Regions from separate parts of the Streptomyces sp. NPDC056347 genome, predicted to be linked through region 3. Evidence: riboswitches for the same ligand, from Rfam matches in the RefSeq annotation. Region 3 holds a riboswitch; each other region holds the start of a gene.
What was found. A riboswitch is a leader RNA that binds a small molecule or an ion and turns the genes downstream of it on or off. The one in region 3 is predicted to bind cobalamin.
Positions count from the first base shown of each region.

Region 1: linked by a shared signal. The riboswitch ahead of metE (5-methyltetrahydropteroyltriglutamate--homocysteine S-methyltransferase) and the one ahead of ACFCV8_RS32125 (ribonucleoside-diphosphate reductase subunit alpha) in region 3 are both predicted to bind cobalamin.
Region 2: linked by a shared signal. The riboswitch ahead of ACFCV8_RS08470 (FecCD family ABC transporter permease) and the one ahead of ACFCV8_RS32125 (ribonucleoside-diphosphate reductase subunit alpha) in region 3 are both predicted to bind cobalamin.

Region 1 covers NZ_JBHJQP010000105.1:13,652-20,586, reverse strand. The annotation lists gene ACFCV8_RS23190 (ABC transporter ATP-binding protein) at 1-497, shown strand, start outside; gene ACFCV8_RS23185 (ECF transporter S component) at 494-1,336, shown strand; gene ACFCV8_RS23180 (DUF4157 domain-containing protein) at 1,550-2,782, opposite strand; gene metE (5-methyltetrahydropteroyltriglutamate--homocysteine S-methyltransferase) at 3,033-5,363, opposite strand; cobalamin riboswitch at 5,547-5,699, opposite strand; gene ACFCV8_RS23170 (DUF397 domain-containing protein) at 5,846-6,049, opposite strand; gene ACFCV8_RS23165 (helix-turn-helix domain-containing protein) at 6,049-6,873, opposite strand.
Region 2 covers NZ_JBHJQP010000023.1:838-7,772, reverse strand. The annotation lists gene cobM (precorrin-4 C(11)-methyltransferase) at 1-270, opposite strand, end outside; gene cbiE (precorrin-6y C5,15-methyltransferase (decarboxylating) subunit CbiE) at 267-1,526, opposite strand; gene ACFCV8_RS08480 (ABC transporter substrate-binding protein) at 1,519-2,535, opposite strand; gene ACFCV8_RS08475 (ABC transporter ATP-binding protein) at 2,551-3,336, opposite strand; gene ACFCV8_RS08470 (FecCD family ABC transporter permease) at 3,336-4,445, opposite strand; cobalamin riboswitch at 4,547-4,668, opposite strand; gene ACFCV8_RS08465 (GntR family transcriptional regulator) at 4,836-5,480, opposite strand; gene cynR (transcriptional regulator CynR) at 5,477-6,451, opposite strand; gene ACFCV8_RS08455 (carbonic anhydrase) at 6,575-6,935, shown strand, end outside.
Region 3 covers NZ_JBHJQP010000211.1:900-7,834, reverse strand. The annotation lists gene ACFCV8_RS32140 (GntR family transcriptional regulator) at 1-424, shown strand, start outside; gene ACFCV8_RS32135 (DUF3311 domain-containing protein) at 730-984, shown strand; gene mctP (monocarboxylate uptake permease MctP) at 981-2,618, shown strand; cobalamin riboswitch at 2,767-2,911, shown strand; gene ACFCV8_RS32125 (ribonucleoside-diphosphate reductase subunit alpha) at 3,052-5,463, shown strand; gene ACFCV8_RS32120 (ribonucleotide-diphosphate reductase subunit beta) at 5,463-6,482, shown strand; gene ACFCV8_RS32115 (hypothetical protein) at 6,578-6,751, opposite strand; gene ACFCV8_RS32110 (GlxA family transcriptional regulator) at 6,833-6,935, shown strand, end outside.

The DNA of each region.
Region 1 (6,935 bases), on a different contig from region 3:
AGGAACTCGACGAGGCGGACACCGAGTCCGCGACGGGGGAGAGCGCCCGCACCCTCCTGGACCTCCTCGCCCCCGGCATCGAGGACACCGCCCACCCGCGTGACCTCTCCGAGGGCCAGAAGCTCGCCCTGGTCCTCGCCATCCAGCTCAGCGCCGCCCCGAAAGTCCTGCTCCTCGACGAACCGACCCGCGGCCTCGACTACCGGGCGAAGAGCCAACTCATCGACATCGTCGCCGCGTTGGCCGCCGAGGGGCGTACGGTCATCGTCTCCACCCACGACGTCGAGTTCGCCGCGCGCGCCGCCGACCGGGTCGTCGTCATGGCCGAGGGTGACATCGTCGCCGACGGACCCACCGCCGACGTCATCGTGGCCTCCCCGGTCTTCGCCCCGCAGACCGCGAAGATCCTCGCCCCGCTCCCGTACCTCACCGTCGACCAGGTCACCGCCGCCCTCCATGACGACCGGCTCCACGCCCACCCGGAGGAGCGGCCATGACCCCGCAGCGCGGCCCCCGCGACGCCGCCGCCATCCGCCTCAACCCCCGTGTCGGCCTGGTTGTCGCGATGGCGGCCTTCCTCGGCGTGGTCGCGTTCTTCTGGCCGTTCGTCGTCGCCCCCGGTACCTTCGGCTCGAACTACGCCCCGCCGCTGATCTTCGGCGTCCTGCTGGTCCTGATCCTCTGCGTCGTACTCTCCGAGATCGCCGAGGGCGGCATCGACTCCAAGGCGCTCGCCATGCTCGGCGTGCTCTCCGCCGTCAACGCGGCGCTGCGCCCACTCGGCGCGGGCACCGCGGGCATCGAGACCGTCTTCTTCGTCCTGGTTCTGGCCGGACGCGTCTACGGCCCGGGCTTCGGCTTCACCCTGGGCTGCACCTCCCTGTTCACCTCCGCGCTCATCACCGGCGGAGTGGGGCCCTGGATGCCGTACCAGATGTTCGGCTGCGCCTTCGTCGGGATGCTCGCCGGGTTCCTGCCGCGCGCGACCGGACGGCGCGAGGTGCTGCTCCTCGCGGTCTACGGATCGCTCTCCGGCTACCTCTTCGGCTTCCTGCTCAACCTGTCGTTCTGGCCGTTCTCCCTCGACCCCAACAGCTCGATCGCCTATCTGCCCGGTCTGCCGTTCACCGAGCAGTGGCACCGCTACCTCGCCTTCGACGTGGCGACCTCGCTCGGCTGGGACACCGGACGCGCCGTCACTAACTTCGTGTGCATCCTGCTGGCCGGACCGGCGGTCCTCACCACCTTCCGCCGCGCCGCCCGAAAAGCCCGTTTCCGGGCTCCGGTACGGTTCGTGCGGCCCGGGGCGCCGCCGCCACCTTCCCCGGACCGCTGAGCGAGGCGGCTCACTTCACCCGGCGCACGACGGCCTTCGTCAGTGCCATGACGTCGGCGGACATCCCGCCATCGTTGTTGGGGCCGTCGCCCTGCACGCGGGGAAAGCCGCCTCGTGGCGCAAGGCCGTGGCCGCCGAGCCGCCGGAGGCGGCAGAGAACCCGCAGGGACTGACCGGTGGCGGACGGTCCGGGCCCGGCACATCCACCACCGGTCAGTCCCCTACCTCGTAGCGGTTCGCCGAGGGGGCCGGCCGCACGTCGCCGGAGACCGTGATGTGGCCGGTCGCCTTCATGGCCGCCACTGCCGCCTGCGAGGCATCGAGGACTTCGGCCTGCGTTCGGCCCTGGGCGCGGGGCGCGTACAGGCCGCGGCAGATCAGTTCCAGCTCGAAGTCGTACCGGTTCCCGGCGGCGTCCTGAAGCCCGTTGGTCACCAGGCCGATCAGTTCCTCGGTGCAGCCCGTCGGCTTGTTCGACGTGGTCGGCAGCCCGCCGCGGGCGGTCGATGTGCAGGGCGACTTGGTGACGTTCAGGACCAGGTGGTTCCGCTGTCCGGGCGCGAACATCCCGAGGTTGTCCCGGATCATGCGCAGAGCCACATCCTCCGCGTGTTCGTTTCCGTGTGTCTGGGACCGGTTGGATTTCGTGACGGCCAGATCGATCAGGTCGTTACCGGTCTTGTACATGATGGACAGGAAGGTGGACTGGCCCGAGTTCTCCCACTGCTGGGCCGTCATGCTGTCCGTGTTGTTGACCCCGAAGCTGGTCGGCACGCGCTGGATGTGCTCATGTGCCGAGGGCTCGTGCGATGGAGCGGACCTCACCACTACGGCCTGCGGAGAAGGGCCCGCCATCACTCGTGTCGCGTTGGCTTCCGCTTCGCGCTCGTACCGGTCGGCGGGGTCGGAGACCTTGAGGCCGTTGCCGTTGTCCGTTCCGGCGACGGGGCCCTGGCGCTGCTGGATGACGTGGGTGAGTTCGTGCGCGAGGGTGTGGCTGTCGGCGCCACCGTCTCCGATGACGACGTGGTTGCCGGAGGTGTAGGCACGGGCGCCGACTTCGGCGGCGGAGGCCCTGGCGGCGGCGTCGTCGTGGATGCGTACGTCGGAGAAGTCGGCACCCAGCCGGTTCTCCATGTCGGTGCGTGTCGCGTCGTCCAGCGGAAGCCCGCTGGTGCGGAGGACGTCGTGGACGGCGGAGCGCTGCACCGCGGGCTGTGCCGCCTGCTCGGTCTGCCGGTGGCCGCAGTCGGCGTCGTGCCGGTGCTCTTCCTGGGCCCAGGGGTGGCCGGCCGCTCGGAGCATCTGGACGACGGCGGCGTTGCCCGAGGTGCTCTGGAGGGCGAGGGGGCCGGCAAGTAATTCAGCGTCCGGGACGGAGGCCCTGGTGGTCGTGCGGGCGGGCTTCTTGTACTCGGCGGTGTGAGCCTGCTTGTTGGCGTGCATCGGGTCCTTTCGCGGGCTGCTCGCGGTGCGGGGGGAGCGTGGCCGGCAAGGGATGGTCGGTGCGGGCTCCACAGGGTAGTGCACGAGGAGTTCGGGCAGGCGTGAACGCTTCCCCCCGCGACAGCGGGTTCGGTACGCCGGTCCGGGCTGCGGCCCGGCGGCGTAACGGGTTCTTGGTGCGCGGACGGGGAGCTTGGGGGGAGGGCGCCGGGCCGGGAGCGCCGAGGCACTCCTGGCCCGGCGGGCGACGCTACGAGCCGGACCCGGTCGTGGTCAGTTCTTCGCGTACGGTGCGGGCGGCGGCTACCAGGTTCTCCAGGGACGCCTTCGTCTCGGGCCAGCCGCGGGTCTTCAGGCCGCAGTCGGGGTTGACCCAGAGGCGTTCGGGCGGGATGGCGCCGAGCCCGGCGCGCAGCAGTTCGGCGGCCTCCTCGGTGCTCGGGACGCGGGGCGAGTGGATGTCGTACACCCCGGGACCGGCCTCGCGCGGGTAGCCGTGGGCGGCCAGTTCGCGGGCGACCTGCATGTGTGAGCGGGCTGCCTCCAGGCTGATGACGTCGGCGTCGAGGTCGTCGATGGCCTGCACGATGTCACCGAACTCGGCGTAGCACATGTGCGTGTGGATCTGGGTGTCCGGCCGCACCCCGCTGGTACTGAGCCGGAACGCCTCCGTCGCCCAGGCGAGGTAGCCGGGCCGGTCGGCGGCGCGCAGCGGCAGCGTCTCGCGCAGCGCGGGTTCGTCGACCTGGATGACGGACGTCCCGTTCGCCTCCAGCTCCACCACCTCGTCGCGCAGGGCGAGCGCCACCTGCCGGGCCGTCTCGCCGAGCGGCTGGTCGTCGCGGACGAACGACCAGGCCAGCATGGTGACCGGCCCGGTCAGCATGCCCTTGACCGGGCGGTCCGAGAGCGACTGCGCGTACGAGGTCCAGCGCACCGTCAGCGGCTCCGGCCGCGAGATGTCCCCGGCCAGGATGGGCGGACGCACGTACCGGGTGCCGTACGACTGGACCCAGCCGTGCTGGGTCGCCAGGTATCCCGTGAGCCGCTCGGCGAAGTACTGCACCATGTCGTTGCGTTCGGGCTCGCCGTGCACCAGGACGTCCAGGCCGGTCTTCTCCTGGAAGGAGATGACCTCCCGGATCTCGTTCCTGATCCGTTCCTCGTACCCCGCCTCGTCGATGCGTCCGGCGCGCAGGTCGGCGCGGGCCGTGCGCACTTCGGTGGTCTGCGGGAACGAGCCGATGGTGGTGGTCGGCAACAGCGGGAGCCGCAGGTGCGCGCGCTGGGCGGCGGCCCGCTCGGCGTACGGCTGGGAGCGGCGGGTTTCCGCCTCGGTGACGGCGGCGGCGCGGGCCCGTACCGCCGGGTCGCGGGTCAGGGACGAACCGGCCCGGGACGACAGCGCCGCCCGGTTCGCGGCGAGTTCGGCGGCGATGGTGTCCGTGCCCCGGGTGATCGCCCGGGCGAGGGCGGCGATCTCGGCGGTTTTCTGCCGGGCGAAGGCGAGCCAGCGGGTGATCTGGGGATCGAGGTCCCGCTCGGCGGTGACGGTCAGCGGGACGTGCAGCAGCGAGCAGGAGGCGGCCACGTCGACCCGGTCGGCGAGGCCGAGCAGGATGCCGAGGATGGAGAGGGACTTCTCCAGGTCGTTGGCCCAGATGTTGCGGCCGTTGACGAGACCGGCCACCAGCCGCTTGCCGGGCAGTCCTCCGACGGCGGCCAGGGCGTCCAGATTGGCGGCCGCCGCCTCGGTGAAGTCGAGGGCGATCCCGTCGACAGGGGCCTTCGCGAGTACCGGAAGCGCCTCGCCGAGCCGGTCGAAGTAGGTGGCGACCAGCAGCTTCGGACGGTCGGTGAGGGCGCCCAGGCCGCGGTAGGCGCGGGCCGCCGCGTTCAGCTCGGCGGGGGTACGGTCCTGGACCAGGGCGGGTTCGTCGAGCTGCACCCACTCGGCGCCCGCCGCACGCAGATCGGCGAGCACTTCGGCGTACACGGGCAGCAGCCGGTCCAGCAGCGTGAGCGGGTCGAAGTCGCCGCCCACACCGGGGGCGGGCTTGGCGAGGAGGAGATAGGTGACCGGGCCGACCAGGACGGGCCGGGGCGTCAGCCCGAGGGCCAGCGCCTCCCGGAACTCGGCGACCTGCTTTCGCGAGTCGGCTGCGAACATCGTCTCAGGCCCCAACTCGGGCACCAGATAGTGGTAGTTGGTGTCGAACCACTTGGTCATCTCCAGCGGTGCCACGTCCTGGGTACCCCGCGCCATCGCGAAGTAGCCGTCCAGGGCGTCGGAGGCGACGGCCACGCGGTGCCGGTCGGGAACCACGCCGACCATGACGCTGGTGTCCAGTACGTGGTCGTAGTACGAGAAGTCGCCGGTGGGCACTTCGTGGATGCCGGCCTCGGCCAGCTCCCGCCAGTTGGCGCGTCGCAGGTCGGCGGCGGTGGTGCGGAGCGCGTCGGCGGTGACGCGGCCCTTCCAGTAGCCCTCGATCGCCTTCTTCAGCTCGCGGTTCTGTCCCTGGCGCGGGTAGCCGTACACGGTCGCCCGTGCTGCCGCGGCTGCGGTCCTGCCGGTCACGGAGATCTCCTTCGAGAGATGTATCCCTGGGATCCCGAGGACCCGTACGACACGAAGGAGTGGCACATCCCGCAGTGCGGCCTCGCGCCACAGGGCACGGCCGTCCGCCGGATATGTACGCCGACCCGCCCACGAGGTCACCGGGATGTCCGCGCACGCGTCGTATCGCGCGCGGGCAGTGGCAGGTCTTCGGACTCGCGGGCACACCCGCCGAAAGGCGGACACCTACTGGCCGTCGCTTCCCAGGACCCTGTTCCGGGCCCCAGTGCGTATGACGGCGGTCGTTCCCACTCACCGCTGCGGGGCAGTCCCGGATTCCCACCGGGTTCCCTCTTACGACTCCCCGTCTGGCGGACGGGGCGAACCAGCTGCACGGCCCACCCTACGGGCCCGCCCGCACCGACCGCCACAACACAACGACGACGCCCCGCACCCGGCGGAGGCCGGACACGGGGCGTCGGCGCGCTCGTCGTACGTGTACGTCAGTGGTCGGCCGCGTAGGACACGAAGGCGTTCCACTGCCGGGGTCCGAAGGCGAGCTGAGGACCGTGGGTCTGCTTGGAGTCGCGTACGTGGACGGTCTCGGGGACGACGGCGACCTCCACGCAGTCCGGGCCGTCATTCGTGCTGTAGCTGCTCTTGAACCACTTCAGCACGGAACTGTTCACCGTCGAAGGGTTGGTCATTACGTCTCTCCCAGCACTTTCTCGATGAAGGCCAGCGACTCACGGGGAGTGAGAGCCTGGGCCCGGATGATGCCATAGCGGATCTCGAAGAGCTGGATCTCCTTGGGGTGCGAGAACAGCCGACTGACGAGATGAGCCTCGCTGTGTCCCACGGTCTCCCCGCTTTCGAGCCGCAGCAGTTTGAACGCCCCGGCAAGTCCAGTGTGGTCCTCGCGGTTCGTGGGCATCACCTGGAACTCCACGTCCCGGCGGGCGCCGATTTCCAGCAGGTGTTCGAGCTGCTTCCGCATCACCATTCTGCCCCCGAGCGGACGTTGCAGCGTCACTTCTTCCTGGACGAATGTGAAGACCCGGGAGGGCTGTTGATGGAAGATCTCCTGGCGGGCCATCCTCGCCGCCACGAGTCGTTCGATCTCCTCCTCGCCGTAGGACGGGCGCCGCATCCCGTACAGCGCCCGTGCGTAGTCCGGTGTTTGGAGCAGTCCGTTGACGACGGAGTTGTCGTAGGCGCAGATCTCGACCGCCTGGTTCTCCAGCTTCGCCAGGTCCCGTACCTTCTTCGGGAACCGGGCCTCCTCCGCGTCCTTGCGCAGGCAGGCGATCATGCCGCCCGCCCCGAGCACCTCGTCCGCCTTCTCCAGGAATGCCGCGCTCGGTGCGCGCCGTCCCCGTTCGACCGAGGAGACCTGCTCCTCGCTGTAGCCGATTGCGGCGCCCAGCTCGGCCTGGGTCATGTCCAGCCGGTCGCGCCAGAGTTTGATGGTCCGGCCGATCATCCGCAGGACGGTCGTCGACTCCTCGTCGTCGCCGTCGTACGGCTCCATGCCGTCACCCATCTGTCCCGAATACCCCGTCAGGCTCACGCTCGCGCACCTCCACGTCCGAT
Region 2 (6,935 bases), on a different contig from region 3:
GACCGCGCTGAAGACCGCGGGGTCGCCCGAGTGCAGCCGGGCCACGTCGTGACCGGCCTCGTGGGCGGCGAGCAGTTCGCCGGTGATCCGGTCGATGTCGAGCTGCGCGGTGTCGACCAGGCGGGCGCCCGGCGGGCATTCGGCGAGCAGTTCGCGGGGCACCAGGCTGCCCGCGTACAGGCAGACCGTGCAGGCGGCGAGGGTACGGGCGCCGCGCACGGTGATCAGGTCGGCGGCTCCGGGGCCCGCGCCGATGAAGTAGACGGTCATCTGTGGGTGTCTCCTGAGTGGGGTGCGGGGCCGGTCGGGGGTTTGTGTACGGACCACTGGGTGACCGGCATGGCCTGGCGCCAGCCGGTGAAGCCGCCGACCGGCACGGCGTGGGCGACGGCGAGCCGGGCGAGTTCGCCGCCGTGGCGGCGGTGTGCCTCGGCGAGCAGGGCCTCGGACTCCAGCGTGACGGTGTTGGCGACGAGGCGTCCGCCGGGCGGCAGCGCGTCCCAGCAGGTGTCGAGCAGGCCGGGCGCGGTGAGCCCGCCGCCGATGAACACGGCGTCGGGTACGGGCAGTTCGTTCAGCGCGCCGGGTGCGGCGCCGGTGACCACGCGGAGGGCCGGCACGCCGAGGCGGGCGGCGTTGCGGGTGATGCGCGCGGCCCGTTCCGGGTCGCGTTCCACGGTGATCGCGCGGCAGGACGGGTGGGTCCGCATCCATTCGATCGCGATCGACCCGGAGCCGCCGCCGATGTCCCAGAGGAGTTCGCCGGGGGCGGGGGCGAGCACGCCGAGCGTCGCGGCCCGCACGTGCCGCTTGGTGAGCTGGCCGTCGTGTGCGTACGCGTCGTCGGGCAGCCCCGGCACGGCGCCCAGGCGCAGGGCCCCGGGGGCGCGGCGGCAGTCGACGGCGACGATGTTCAGCGGGTCGCGCGGAGGGTGGGGCCAGTGGTCGGCGGTGCCCTCCAGGCAGTCCTCGCCGGGCCCGCCGAGCTGTTCCAGCACCCGGATCCGGCTGGGGCCGAAGCCCTGTTCGCGCAGGAGTGCGGCGACTTCGGCGGGGGTGCCGGCGTCGGCGCTGAGGACCAGGACGCGGCGGCCGTCGTGCAGCGCGGCGGCCAGCCGGGCGGTGGGGCGGCCGACCAGGGTGACGGTCTCGGTGTCCTCGGCCGGCCAGCCGATCCGGGCGCAGGCGTAGGAGACGGACGAGGGGTGGGGCAGGACGCGCAGCCGGTCGGCGCCGAGCACCTCGGTCAGGGCCCGGCCGATCCCGTAGAACATGGGGTCGCCGCTGGCCAGGACGGCGACGCTGCTCCCGGTGTGCGCGGCGAGCAGTCCGGGGACGGCGGGCCGCAGCGGCGAGGGCCAGGTGACGCGCCGGCCGTGGCAGGACGGCGGGAGCAGGTCCAGCTGGCGCTCGGCGCCGATGAGGACCTGGGCGCCGGTGAGTTCGGCGCGGGCGGCGTCGGTCAGTCCCGCCCAGCCGTCGGCGCCGATCCCGACGACGGTCACCGGGGCCGGTCGGTCAGCCATGGGACACGCCCTTCAGGTAGGTGGCGAGGGAGTCGACGGCGGCCGGGTTGCGGGGGCTCTCCACCAGGTCCACGTAGTCGAGGGCGAAGATGCGGTCGTTCTTGACCGCGGAGACGTTCGCCAGCGGCGGGTAGGACTTCAGGAACTTCTCCTTCTGCTCCGCGCTCCGGTCGCCGTAGTCGTTGATCACGATGACCTCGGGGTCGCGGGCGACGACGGTCTCCCAGCCGACCGTCACCCAGGTGTCCTCGAGGTCCTTCATGACGTGGTCGCCGCCGGCCTTGGTGATGATGTCGTGCGGTCCGGCGAAGGCGCCGGAGGTCAGCGGCTTGTCCCGCCCGTCGTCGTAGAGGAAGACCCGGGGGCGGTCGGTGCCCTTGGGGGCCTTGTCCCGCGCCTTGGCGACCCGGTCGCGGAAGCCGGTGACGAGGGCTTCGGCGCGGTCCTCCACGTCGAAGATCCTGCCCAGGTTCCGCAGGTCGGTGTAGAGCGCGTCGAGGGGGGCCATCACCCCGCGCGCGTTGCCCCGGCCGTTGCGGCAGGACTCGCTGAGCAGGTACGAGTCGATGCCGACCCGGCTCAGTTCGGCGGGGGTGAATCCGCCTTCCTCGCTGAATCCGTAGTTCCATCCCGCGAAGACGAGGTCGGCGCGGGCGTCGAGGACGAGTTCCTTGTTGATGGTCTTCTTCGAGAGCCAGTCGGCCTTCTTGTACCCGTCCTTCCAGGGCACGGAGGTGAGGTCGCCCTTGTCGTCGGGCATCACGTAGCCGGCCATGTGATCCTCCAGTCCGAGCGCGAACATGATCTCGGTGATGCCGACGTCGTTGGTGACGACGCGCTGCGGGGCCTTGTCGTAGGTCTTCTTCTCGCCGCAGTTCTCGACGGTCACCGGATAGTGGTCCGGCGCCGTGCTCCCCGCCTCCGGGGACGTGGGGAGCTGGGCGCCGCACCCGGTGAGGACCAGGGCGGCGGCGAGGGCGAACGCGGCGGGGCGTACGGGGCGGGGCATGGTGGTGGCGCGTCCTCAGGATTCGGTTCGGGCGGGGCCGAGGCGGTCGAAGAGCAGCTGTACGGCACCGGTCTCCGGATGCGGGACGCGGTGGGCGCGCACGCCGAAGACCTCGGCGAGCAGCTCGGGGGTGAGCACGTCGTGCGGGGCGCCGGACGCGACGATCCGGCCGCCGGCGATGACGTGGAGCAGGTCGCAGTGGAGTGCCGCGAGGTTGAGGTCGTGCAGGGCGGTGAGGACGGTGGGCCCGCTGTCGCGCACCAGCGCCAGCACGTCCAGCTGCTGGGCGATGTCGAGATGGTTGGTCGGTTCGTCGAGGACCAGGAGCCGGGGCTGCTGGGCCAGCGCGCGGGCGATCAGCACCCGTTGCTTCTCGCCGCCGGACAGGGTGAGGAAGCCGCGGTCGGCGAGGTGGTCGGCGCCGACGCCGACCAGGGCCCGTGCGCAGGCCGCGCGGTCCGCCCCGGTGGCCCGGCCCATCGACGACTGGTGCGGGGTGCGGCCCATGGCCACGACCTCGGCCACGGTGAAGTCGAACTCGGAGACGGCCTCCTGGGGGAGCGCGGCCAGTCGGCGGGCGCTTTCGCGCGGGCTCATGGCGTACAGGTCCTCCCCGTCCAGCCGCACGGTCCCGGCGGTGGGGCGCAGCGCCCGGTAGACGCAGCGCAGCAGGGTGGACTTGCCGCTGCCGTTGGGCCCGACCAGGCCGACGAGCTGTCCTTCGCCCGCGCCGAGCGTGGCGTCGGCCACCAGGCGGGCACCGGCGACCTCGACGGTCAGGTCTTCGATGTCGATCCGCATCAGGCGCCTCCGAAGGTGTAGGTGCGGCGGCGCATCAGGAGTACGAAGCACGGCACACCGATGGCCGCGGTCAGTACGCCGACCGGCAGTTCGGCGGGGGCGAGGACCACCCGGGAGAGGATGTCCACCCAGATCATCAGGACGGCGCCGACCAGCGGGGCGACGGCGAGGAGGCGGCGGTGGTCGGCGCCGACCAGCATCCGTACGGCGTGCGGCACCATCAGCCCGACGAAGCCGATCGCCCCGCTGACCGCGACCACCGCTCCGGTGACGGCCGCGCAGACCACGAAGAGCTCCTTGCGCAGCCGCCCGGCGTCGACACCGAGGGCGGCGGCCGTCTCGTCGCCCATGGCCAGGGCGTTCAGCCGGCGGGCGGACCAGGTGAGGTGGGCGATGCCGCAGAGCACGGCTCCGGCCGCGATCGGCACCGAGGCCCAGCTGGCGCCGCCGAGGCTGCCGAGCATCCACATCATCGCGGAGCGGGCGGCCTCGCCGTGTTCGGCGGCGAACACCATGAAGGTGGTGACGGCCGAGAAGCCGTAGTACATCGCGGTGCCCGTGAGGACGAGCCGCAGCGGGGTGAGGCCGCGGGCGGTGCGGGCGACCGCGTAGACGAGCAGCATGGCGAGGAGCGCGGCGAGGAACGAGGCCGCGGACAGCGCCCAGATGCCCAGGGCGCCGAAGGCACCGAAGATGAGTACGGCGTTGGCGCCGACGGCCGCGCCCGAGGAGATGCCGAGGACGAACGGGTCGGCGAGGGCGTTGCGGACCATGGCCTGCACTGCGATGCCGACGGCGGCGAGCCCGGCACCGACGACGGCGGCCAGCGCGGCGCGCGGGAAACGCAGTTCCCAGACGATGGTGTACGCCGCCACCTGGTCGGCGGATATCCGGCCGCCGGTCAGCCCGGCCCACAGATGGCCCAGCACTTCGCCCCAGGAGAGCCCGGACGCCCCGATGCCCGCGCCGCAGACCAGCGAGACCAGCAGCGCCGCGCCGAGGAGGGGCACGAGGAGTTTCGGCGACATGCGGCGGGGCGGTGCGGGCCCGGTTCCGGCACGGGCCGTGCGGGAGGGCGTGGCGGGTCGGCGGTCGAGGGGGGTGGCCACGGGCGGTTCGCTTTCGCCTCGGGCCGTGCATCTACGTCATCAACGGAGCGGCCCGGACGCGGTGCGCCCCGTGCAGCACCCATCGCAGTCCACGGCGAATTGACAGGAGCCTTCACCGCCGCGGGTAATCGGGCTCGCGGGGCCCTGTTCGGGCACCGCCTACCGTTGCGGGTCAGCGCCGGAATTCGACCGGACTTCCCCCGCGGGGCAGATGCAGCTTAACGCGAGCGCTCCCGGGCGTTTCCACCCCGTCCGCGGCCGGCCGGGGCGGTGTCCTCGCGGGCGGTGCGCCAGGCCCGGTGCGGTACGGGGCCGACAGCCCGGCCACGGCGGCGAGTGCCACCGCGCCGGTCCGAAGACCGCCCGGCCGTCGGGCGGTCGACCGCTCCCTCAGGGGTGCGCGCGCCGCGCGGCGGCCGCGTCGCGGCCCGAGATCAGGTGGCGGCTCGCCAGCTCCGCCACGCCCGCGACGTCCCGCTCGGCGATCGCCGTGTACAGGCCCTCGTGCTCGCGCGCGACGCCCTCCAGGTCGTCGTGCTGTCCCAGCAGCCAGCGCATCCTGCTGCGCAGGGTGGCCTGGAGTTCGTTCAGGAGCTCGTTGTCGGCGAGTGCCGTGACCGTCTCGTGGAAGTCGGCGGCGGCCCGGCGGGCCCCCACGGCGTCGCCCTTGACGGCCGCCGCCAGCTCGGCGTCCAGATCGGAGCGGAGCTTCTCGAGCCCGGCGCGGGTGCGCCGCTGGGCGGCCAGCCGGAAGGTCAGGGACTCCAGGGCCGCGCGCACCTCGTCGAGGTCCTCCACGTCCGCCGCGGTGAATTCCCGCACAACGGCCCAGGTGCGGGGCCTGGGGGTGACCAGGCCTTCGGTGACCAGCGACTTCAGGGCCTCGCGGACGGGCAGTCTGCTCACCCCGAGCTCCGCGGCGAGTTCGCGTTCGACGAGTTTGCTGCCCGGCTCGCGCACACCGTCGATGATCTCGTCACGCAGCTGGCGCGTGACCCGTTCCGACTCGGGCTCGAAGTCCCCAGACCCTGTCATGTGCTCGATTCTCTCATCACCCGGCGCCCGCTCTCGGCAGACCGTTCAGCGGTACGCCGCGGGTCGGGCGGGGTGTAGCCGCGGGTGCGGACGAGGTCGTGGACGAGGGCGGTGAAGGCGTGCGCGGCGGCGCTCTCGTAACCGCTCCCCCGGCGCAGCAGGGTCGCCACCCGGGTGGGCAGCGGGGGGTCGACGGGGATGGTGCCGAGGTGCGGGTCGTCGTCGGTGACCGCCAGGGGCAGCACGGTGGCCAGCGGGGCGGTGCGCCGGACGATCTCGGTGAGGGCCTGGATGGTGTTGGCCTCCACGGCGATCGGGGGGTCGATCCGGTGCCGGACGAAGTACTCGTCGATATGGCTTCGGGTGATGAAGTCCGCGCTGAGCAGGGCGAGTTGCTGATCGGCCAGTTCCCGCACCGGCAGCGGGCGCTCGCCCCGGGTCCCGGCACGGTGCGCGCCGACGACCAGGCCCAGCGGCTCGGTGAACAGGTCGGTCGCGGCGATGCCGGGGAGGTGGGTTCCCGCGAAGGCGATGCCGAGGTCTAGCTCGTCGGCCAGCAGGCTCGCCTCCATGCGGTCCTGTGTCATCTCCCGGAGGTCGAGCGTGATGCCCGGGTGGTGGGTGTGCAGCGCCCGGACGAGGGGGCCGACGAGATACGCGGTGAAGGTGGGGGTCAGGGCCAGCCTCAGATGCCCCCGGGAGAGGTCCGCGACATCGAGGACGGCGCGGTCGGCGGCCGCCAGTTCCCGCAGGGCGCGCCGCGCGTAGTGGACATAGGCCGTGCCCGCGTCGGTGGGGCGGACACCGCGGCCGCTGCGGTCGAGCAGCTGGACGCCGACGGCCCGTTCCAGCTGCTTGATCTGCTGCGACAGCGTCGGCTGCGAGATGCGCAGCTCCTCGGCGGCGCGGGTGAAGTTGCCGTGCTCGGCCACCGCGATCAGATAGCGGAGATGACGCAGTTCAGGACCCATGAACAGATTATAGATCTGATCTATAAGGATCATGGATATCAAGTCTTGGACACTATAGGTACAGGTCATGCATGGTGGTTCTCGTCAGCCCCTCGGGGCGGCACCCACCGGAAGGAGTGACCGATGCAGGACCTCACGGACGGCGTCACGCGATTCCACCGCGACGTCTTTCCCGCGAAGGCGGACCTCTTCGCCCGCCTGGCCACGACACACCGGCCGAAGACCCTGTTCATCGGCTGCTCCGATGCCCGGGTGGTCCCGGAGCTGATCACCCAGAGCGATCCGGGCGAGCTGTTCGTCATCCGCACGGCGGGCAACCTCGTTCCCGCGTACGGGTCCGGCCGTGACGGCATCGCGGCGAGCATCGAGTACGCCGTCGCCGTGCTCCGGGTGACCGACATCGTCATCTGCGGCCACTCCTCCTGCGGCGCGATGACCGCCCTGGCGGAGGGGCACGACCTCAGCGATGCCCCGGTCGTCGCCG
Region 3 (6,935 bases):
GGACATCGGCTACGTGACGGCCGACGACACCCTCGCCGGGCTGCTCGACATCAACGCCGGCGGCCGGGTGCTGCGGATCGAGCGGCTCCGGCTGGCCAGCGGCGAGCCAATGGCGATCGAGACCACTCACCTTTCGGCCAAGCGCTTCCCGGCGCTCCGCCGCTCGCTGGTGAAGTACACCTCTCTGTACACCGCGCTGGCCGAGGTCTACGACGTACGGCTGGCCGAGGCGGAGGAGACCATCGAGACCTCCCTGGCCACCCCGCGCGAGGCCGACCTGCTCGGCACCGACGTGGGCCTGCCGATGCTGATGCTCTCCCGGCACTCGGTGGACGGGCGGGGCGAGCCGGTGGAGTGGGTGCGCTCGGTCTACCGCGGTGACCGGTACAAGTTCGTGGCGCGGCTCAAGCGGCCCACCGACTGACCCGCGGGCCACCCCGCCGCCGATCCGCGCCGGGACGGGACCGAGTACGCCTCAAGGTCGTTTTCCGGCCACTCCTGTCCCTGTCATCACCCCTCGGGCCCCTGTGGAACGCACCACTCCGCAGGGGCCTTCCGGGTGCATTGGTCCGGGCCAACGCCCGCTCGTATGACGCGATTCCGCATATACGTACCAACCGGTCGGACCGTTGCCGGACCGCAATGCGGACAGGGGGTGACGGTGACCGGAACCTCCCCTAGATTTCCTGCGCATTACAAGGGTGATCAGCGAGGGGACGGAGTCGCCGCATGTCAGTGGAACCAGAGGAAAAACCACCCATCGTCACACCGGTCAGAGTGGTCATCGCCCTCTGTCTCGTCGCGCCGTTCGTGGCGATGCTCTGGGTGGGTTCGTACGCGAAGGTGGACCCCACCTTCATCGGTATCCCGTTCTTCTACTGGTACCAGATGCTCTGGGTGCTGATCTCCACCGCGCTCACGATGATCGCGTACAAGCTGTGGCAGCGCGACCAGCGCGCCCGCAAGGGGGGTGAGCAGGCATGAAGGACGGTGTGAACGGCGTCGCGCTCGGCGTCTTCATCTTCTTCTTCGTGGCCGTCACGGTCATGGGCTTCCTGGCGGCCCGCTGGCGCAGGGCCGAGAACGAGGCCAGCCTCGACGAATGGGGCCTGGGCGGCCGGTCGTTCGGCACCTGGGTCACCTGGTTCCTGCTCGGCGGCGACCTGTACACGGCGTACACCTTCGTCGCCGTGCCGGCGGCGATCTACGCGGCGGGCGCGGCGGGCTTCTTCGCCGTGCCGTACACGATCCTGGTGTACCCGCTGATCTTCACCTTCCTGCCCCGGCTGTGGTCGGTCTCGCACAAGCACGGCTACGTCACCACCTCGGACTTCGTCCGCGGGCGCTTCGGCTCGAAGGGGCTGTCGCTGGCGGTCGCCGTCACCGGCATCCTCGCCACCATGCCGTACATCGCGCTCCAGCTCGTCGGCATCCAGGCGGTGCTGGACGTGATGGGCGTCGGCGGCGGCGAGAACACGCACTGGTTCATCAAGGACCTGCCGCTGCTGCTCGCGTTCGCGGTGCTCGCCGCGTACACCTACTCCTCCGGGCTGCGTGCGCCCGCGCTGATCGCGTTCGTCAAGGACGGGCTGATCTACCTGGTCATCGCGGTGGCGATCATCTACATCCCGATCAAACTGGGCGGCTTCGACGACATCTTCGCCAAGGCGGGCGAGGCGTTCTCGCAGACCAGTCCGGCCACCGGCAAACCGCGCGGCGCGCTCGCACCGGGCGAGGCCGGCCAGTGGGGCTACGCGACGCTGGCCCTGGGCTCGGCGCTGGCGCTGTTCATGTACCCCCACTCCATCACGGCGACGCTCTCCAGCCGCAGCCGCAACGTGATCCGGCGCAACACCACGATCCTGCCGCTGTACTCGCTGATGCTCGGCCTGCTGGCGCTGCTCGGCTTCATGGCGATCGCCGCCGGGATCAAGGTGGACAACGGCCAGCTGGCCATCCCGCAGCTGTTCGAGAACATGTTCCCGGACTGGTTCGCGGGGGTGGCGTTCGCCGCCATCGGCATCGGCGCCCTGGTGCCCGCCGCGATCATGTCGATCGCGGCGGCCAACCTCTTCACCCGCAACATCTACAAGGACTTCCTGAAGCCGGACGCCACCCCGGAGCAGGAGACCAAGGTCTCCAAGCTGGTGTCGCTGCTGGTCAAGGTCGGCGCGCTGGCCTTCGTCCTCACCATGGACAAGACCGTCGCGATCAACTTCCAGCTGCTCGGCGGGATCTGGATCCTCCAGACGATGCCCGCCCTGGTCGGCGGACTGTTCACCCGCTGGTTCCACCGCTGGGCGCTGCTCGCGGGCTGGGCGGTCGGCATGGTGTACGGGACCGTCGCCGCGTACGGGGTCGCCTCGCCGACCCAGAAGCACTTCGGCGGTTCGTCGGCGGAGATCCCCGGCATCGGGGAGATCGGCTACATCGGCCTCACCGCGTTCGTGCTGAACGTGGTGGTGACGGTGGTGCTCACCTTCGTCCTGAACGCCGTGAACGCACCCGCCGGCACGGACGAGACCTCGCCGGCCGACTACACGGCCGACGCGGGCGACCCGGGCGTCGAGGCGGAGCTCCCGCCCGCCACCGCGGGCGCGCCGAGCGGCGGTCACTGACCGCCCCCGCCAGGCCCCGTACGGCCCCTCTCCGGGCCCCGGACGGCCCGTTCCCGCCCCTTCCCGAGGGGCGGGGGCGGGCCGCCGGCCTGTCCGGGAACGGCTCGCGACTCGGTCGGCCGACACAACATCTGGGGGCTGTCCCATCGGACGGCCCCCACATGTATGCTCGTCCTCGCTGTCGCCGCAGGGGAATCCGGTGCGAATCCGGAACTGTCCCGCAACGGTGTATCCGGTGCGCTTTTGTGCACCCCGAGTCAGTCCGACGACCTGCCGACAGCGCATCCGGCTCGACCGATCCGGATGCCCAGACGTCCGGGCCTCGTGGTTGGGCCGGTGGACGCCGCGCGGAGTTCCGACCCGGCCCGGGTGCGCCTTCGCGGGCTGCCCCCGTTCCCCCGACGGCCCCGAGCCGAGCGTGGGAGAGCATCACGTGACCATCGCGCCAGCCGATCCGGCTTCAGTCGCCGCGCCCGTGGCCGCCGAGTCCGAGGCAGCCGCACAGGACGGTCCCGGAGCGGCGCTGCTGCGGACCCTGACCGCCCTCACCGCCGATCTGCCCGACACCGACCCCGGCCGGGTCGCCGCCGCCGCCCTGCGCGGCCGCAGCGCGCGGGCGGACGGGGCCGAGCTGCGTTCGCTGGCCACCGAGGCGGCCGCGGGCCTGATCTCCGAGGACCCCGCGTACTCCCGGCTGGCGGCCAGGCTGCTGACCCTCGCCGTCGCGGACGAGGCGGCGGGCCAGGGCGCGGACTCCTTCTCCGCCTCGGTCGCCGTGGGGCACCGCGAGGGCCTGATCGCGGACCGCACCGCCGCCTTCGTCGCCCGGCACGCGGCCGCCCTGGACGCGCTGGTGGAGCGTTCGCTCGCGGACGGCGCCGACGACCGCTTCGGCTACTTCGGGCTGCGGACCCTGCACAGCCGCTACCTGCTGCGCCACCCGCACACCCGCCAGGTCGTCGAGACCCCCCAGCACTTCATGCTCCGGGTGGCCTGCGGGCTCGCCGAGGACGAGTCGCAGCGCGCCCTGGACGAGGTGGCGGCGCTGTACGGGCTGATGAGCCGGCTCGACTACCTGCCCTCCTCCCCCACCCTCTTCAACTCCGGCACCCGGCACCCGCAGATGTCCTCCTGCTACCTGCTGGACTCGCCGCTGGACGAGCTGGACTCGATCTACGACCGCTACCACCAGGTGGCCCGGCTCTCGAAGCACGCGGGCGGCATCGGCCTCTCGTACTCCCGCATCCGCTCCCGCGGCTCGCTGATCCGCGGCACCAACGGGCACTCCAACGGCATCGTGCCGTTCCTGAAGACGCTGGACGCCTCGGTCGCCGCGGTCAACCAGGGGGGCCGCCGCAAGGGCGCCGCCGCCGTCTACCTGGAGACCTGGCACGCGGACATCGAGGAGTTCCTGGAGCTGCGCGACAACACCGGCGAGGACCAGCGGCGCACGCACAACCTGAACCTGGCGCACTGGATCCCGGACGAGTTCATGCGCCGGGTCGAGGCGGACGCCGAGTGGTCGCTGTTCTCGCCGGTCGACGTGCCCGGGCTGGTCGACCTGTGGGGCGACGAGTTCGACGCCGCGTACCGGGCCGCGGAGGCCGCCGGGCTGGCCCGCAGGACGCTCCCGGCCCGCGAGCTGTACGGCCGGATGATGCGCACCCTCGCCCAGACCGGCCAGGGCTGGATGACCTTCAAGGACGCCTCCAACCGGACCGCGAACCAGACCGCCGAGCCGGGCAGCGTCGTCCACTCCTCCAACCTGTGCACCGAGATCCTGGAGGTCACCGACGACGGCGAGACCGCCGTCTGCAACCTGGGCTCGGTCAACCTCGGCGCGTTCGTCGCCGACGGCGACATCGACTGGGAGCGGCTGGACGCCACCGTCCGTACCGCGGTGACCTTCCTGGACCGGGTCGTCGACATCAACTTCTACCCGACCGAGCAGGCGGGCCGCTCCAACGCCCAGTGGCGCCCGGTGGGCCTGGGCGCCATGGGGCTCCAGGACGTCTTCTTCCAGCTGCGGCTGCCCTTCGACTCCCCCGGGGCGCGGGCCCTGTCCACGAAGATCTCCGAGCGGATCATGCTCGCCGCCTACGAGGCGTCCTGCGCGCTCGCGGAACGCTCCGGCCCGCTGCCCGCCTGGGAGCGCACGCGCGCGGCGCGCGGGGTGCTGCACCCCGACCACTACGCCACCGAGCTGAACTGGCCGGAGCGCTGGGAGGCGCTGCGCGCCCGGGTCGCGAAGTCCGGGATGCGCAACTCGCTGCTGCTGGCCATCGCGCCGACCGCGACGATCGCCTCGATCGCCGGCGTGTACGAGTGCATCGAGCCGCAGGTCTCCAACCTGTTCAAGCGCGAGACGCTCAGCGGCGAGTTCCTCCAGGTCAACGCCTACCTGGTGGAGGAGCTGAAGCAGCTCGGCGTGTGGGACGCGCGGACCCGTGAGGCGCTGCGCGAGGCGAGCGGCTCGGTGCAGGGCTTCGCCTGGATTCCCGAGAACGTACGGGCGCTGTACCGCACGGCGTGGGAGATCCCGCAGCGCGGCCTGATCGACATGGCGGCGGCCCGTACGCCGTTCCTGGACCAGAGCCAGTCGCTGAACCTGTTCCTGGAGACGCCGACGATCGGCAAGCTCTCCTCGATGTACGCGTACGCCTGGAAGCAGGGGCTGAAGACGACGTACTACCTGCGTTCGCGCCCGGCGACCCGGATCGCCCGCGCGGCGTCCGGACAGGCCGCGGCCACCGCCCCCGTTCCCGTGCAGCAGGCGTCGGCACCCGACGCGGACGCGATCGCCTGCTCCCTCGAAAACCCCGAGTCCTGCGAGGCCTGCCAGTAATGAGCTCCACCAACTCCGAGAAGAACCTGCTGGACCCGGGCTTCGAGCTGACCCTGCGCCCGATGCGCTACCCGGACTTCTACGAGCGCTACCGGGACGCGATCAAGAACACCTGGACGGTGGAGGAGGTCGACCTCCACTCCGACGTCGCCGACCTCGCCAAGCTGTCCCCCGGCGAGCAGCACATGATCGGCCGGCTGGTCGCGTTCTTCGCGACGGGTGACTCGATCGTCTCCAACAACCTCGTGCTGACGCTGTACAAGCACATCAACTCCCCCGAGGCGCGGCTCTACCTGTCGCGGCAGCTCTTCGAGGAGGCCGTGCACGTCCAGTTCTATCTGACACTGCTGGACACGTACCTGCCCGACCCGGACGACCGGGCGGCGGCGTTCGACGCGGTCGAGGAGATCCCGTCGATCCGTGAGAAGGCGCGGTTCTGCTTCAAGTGGATGGACTCGGTAGAGAAGATCGACCGGCTGGAGACGAAGGCCGACCGCCGCCGCTTCCTGCTCAACCTGATCTGCTTCGCGGCGTGCATCGAGGGGCTGTTCTTCTACGGCGCGTTCGCGTACGTCTACTGGTTCCGCTCGCGGGGTCTGCTGCACGGTCTGGCCACCGGCACCAACTGGGTGTTCCGGGACGAGACGATGCACATGAACTTCGCGTTCGAGGTGGTGGACACCGTCCGCAAGGAGGAGCCCGACCTCTTCGACGACGAGCTCCGGCAGCAGGTCACCGACATGCTGAAGGAGGCCGTGGCGGCGGAGCTGCAGTTCGGCCGCGACCTGTGCGGTGACGGGCTGCCGGGCATGAACACCGAGTCGATGCGGCAGTACCTGGAGTGCGTCGCCGACCAGCGCCTGACCCGGCTGGGCTTCCCGCCGGTCTACGGCTCGGAGAACCCGTTCTCGTTCATGGAGCTCCAGGGCGTGCAGGAGCTGACGAACTTCTTCGAGCGCCGCCCGTCCGCGTACCAGGTGGCCGTGGAGGGCTCGGTCGCCTTCGACGACGACTTCTAGGCCGGTACGGGTTCGGGGCCGGTCCTGCCGCGTGGCGGCGGGGCCGGCCCCTTGCCGTACGTGTCCCCCGGGGGGTGCGGGCCCCGGACACGGCATCAGACGCGGGCCCAGCTTCTGATGTACGGGCGCCTCGGGACGGGTGCGGGCTCCGTCCCGGCGGCGCGGAGCTCGCGGTCGATGCGGCGTTCCCGGGCGAGCCCGGCCAGGGTGGGCGCCAGGAAGAGGAGGACGAGAAGGGATATGCCGAGGACGTTCTGGATCGCGTTCATGGCTTCACTCTCGTCCGCGGCGACGGATCGCGGCAGTGGCAGGACTGTCATGGAACCTCGAATTACTGCCACACTGGTGTCATGCTGAAGAATGTCGCCGTTCTGCTCCTCGACGAGGTCCACCCCTTCGAGCTGGGGGTGCTGTGCGAGGTCTTCGGGCTCGACCGCAGCGAGGAGGGGCTGC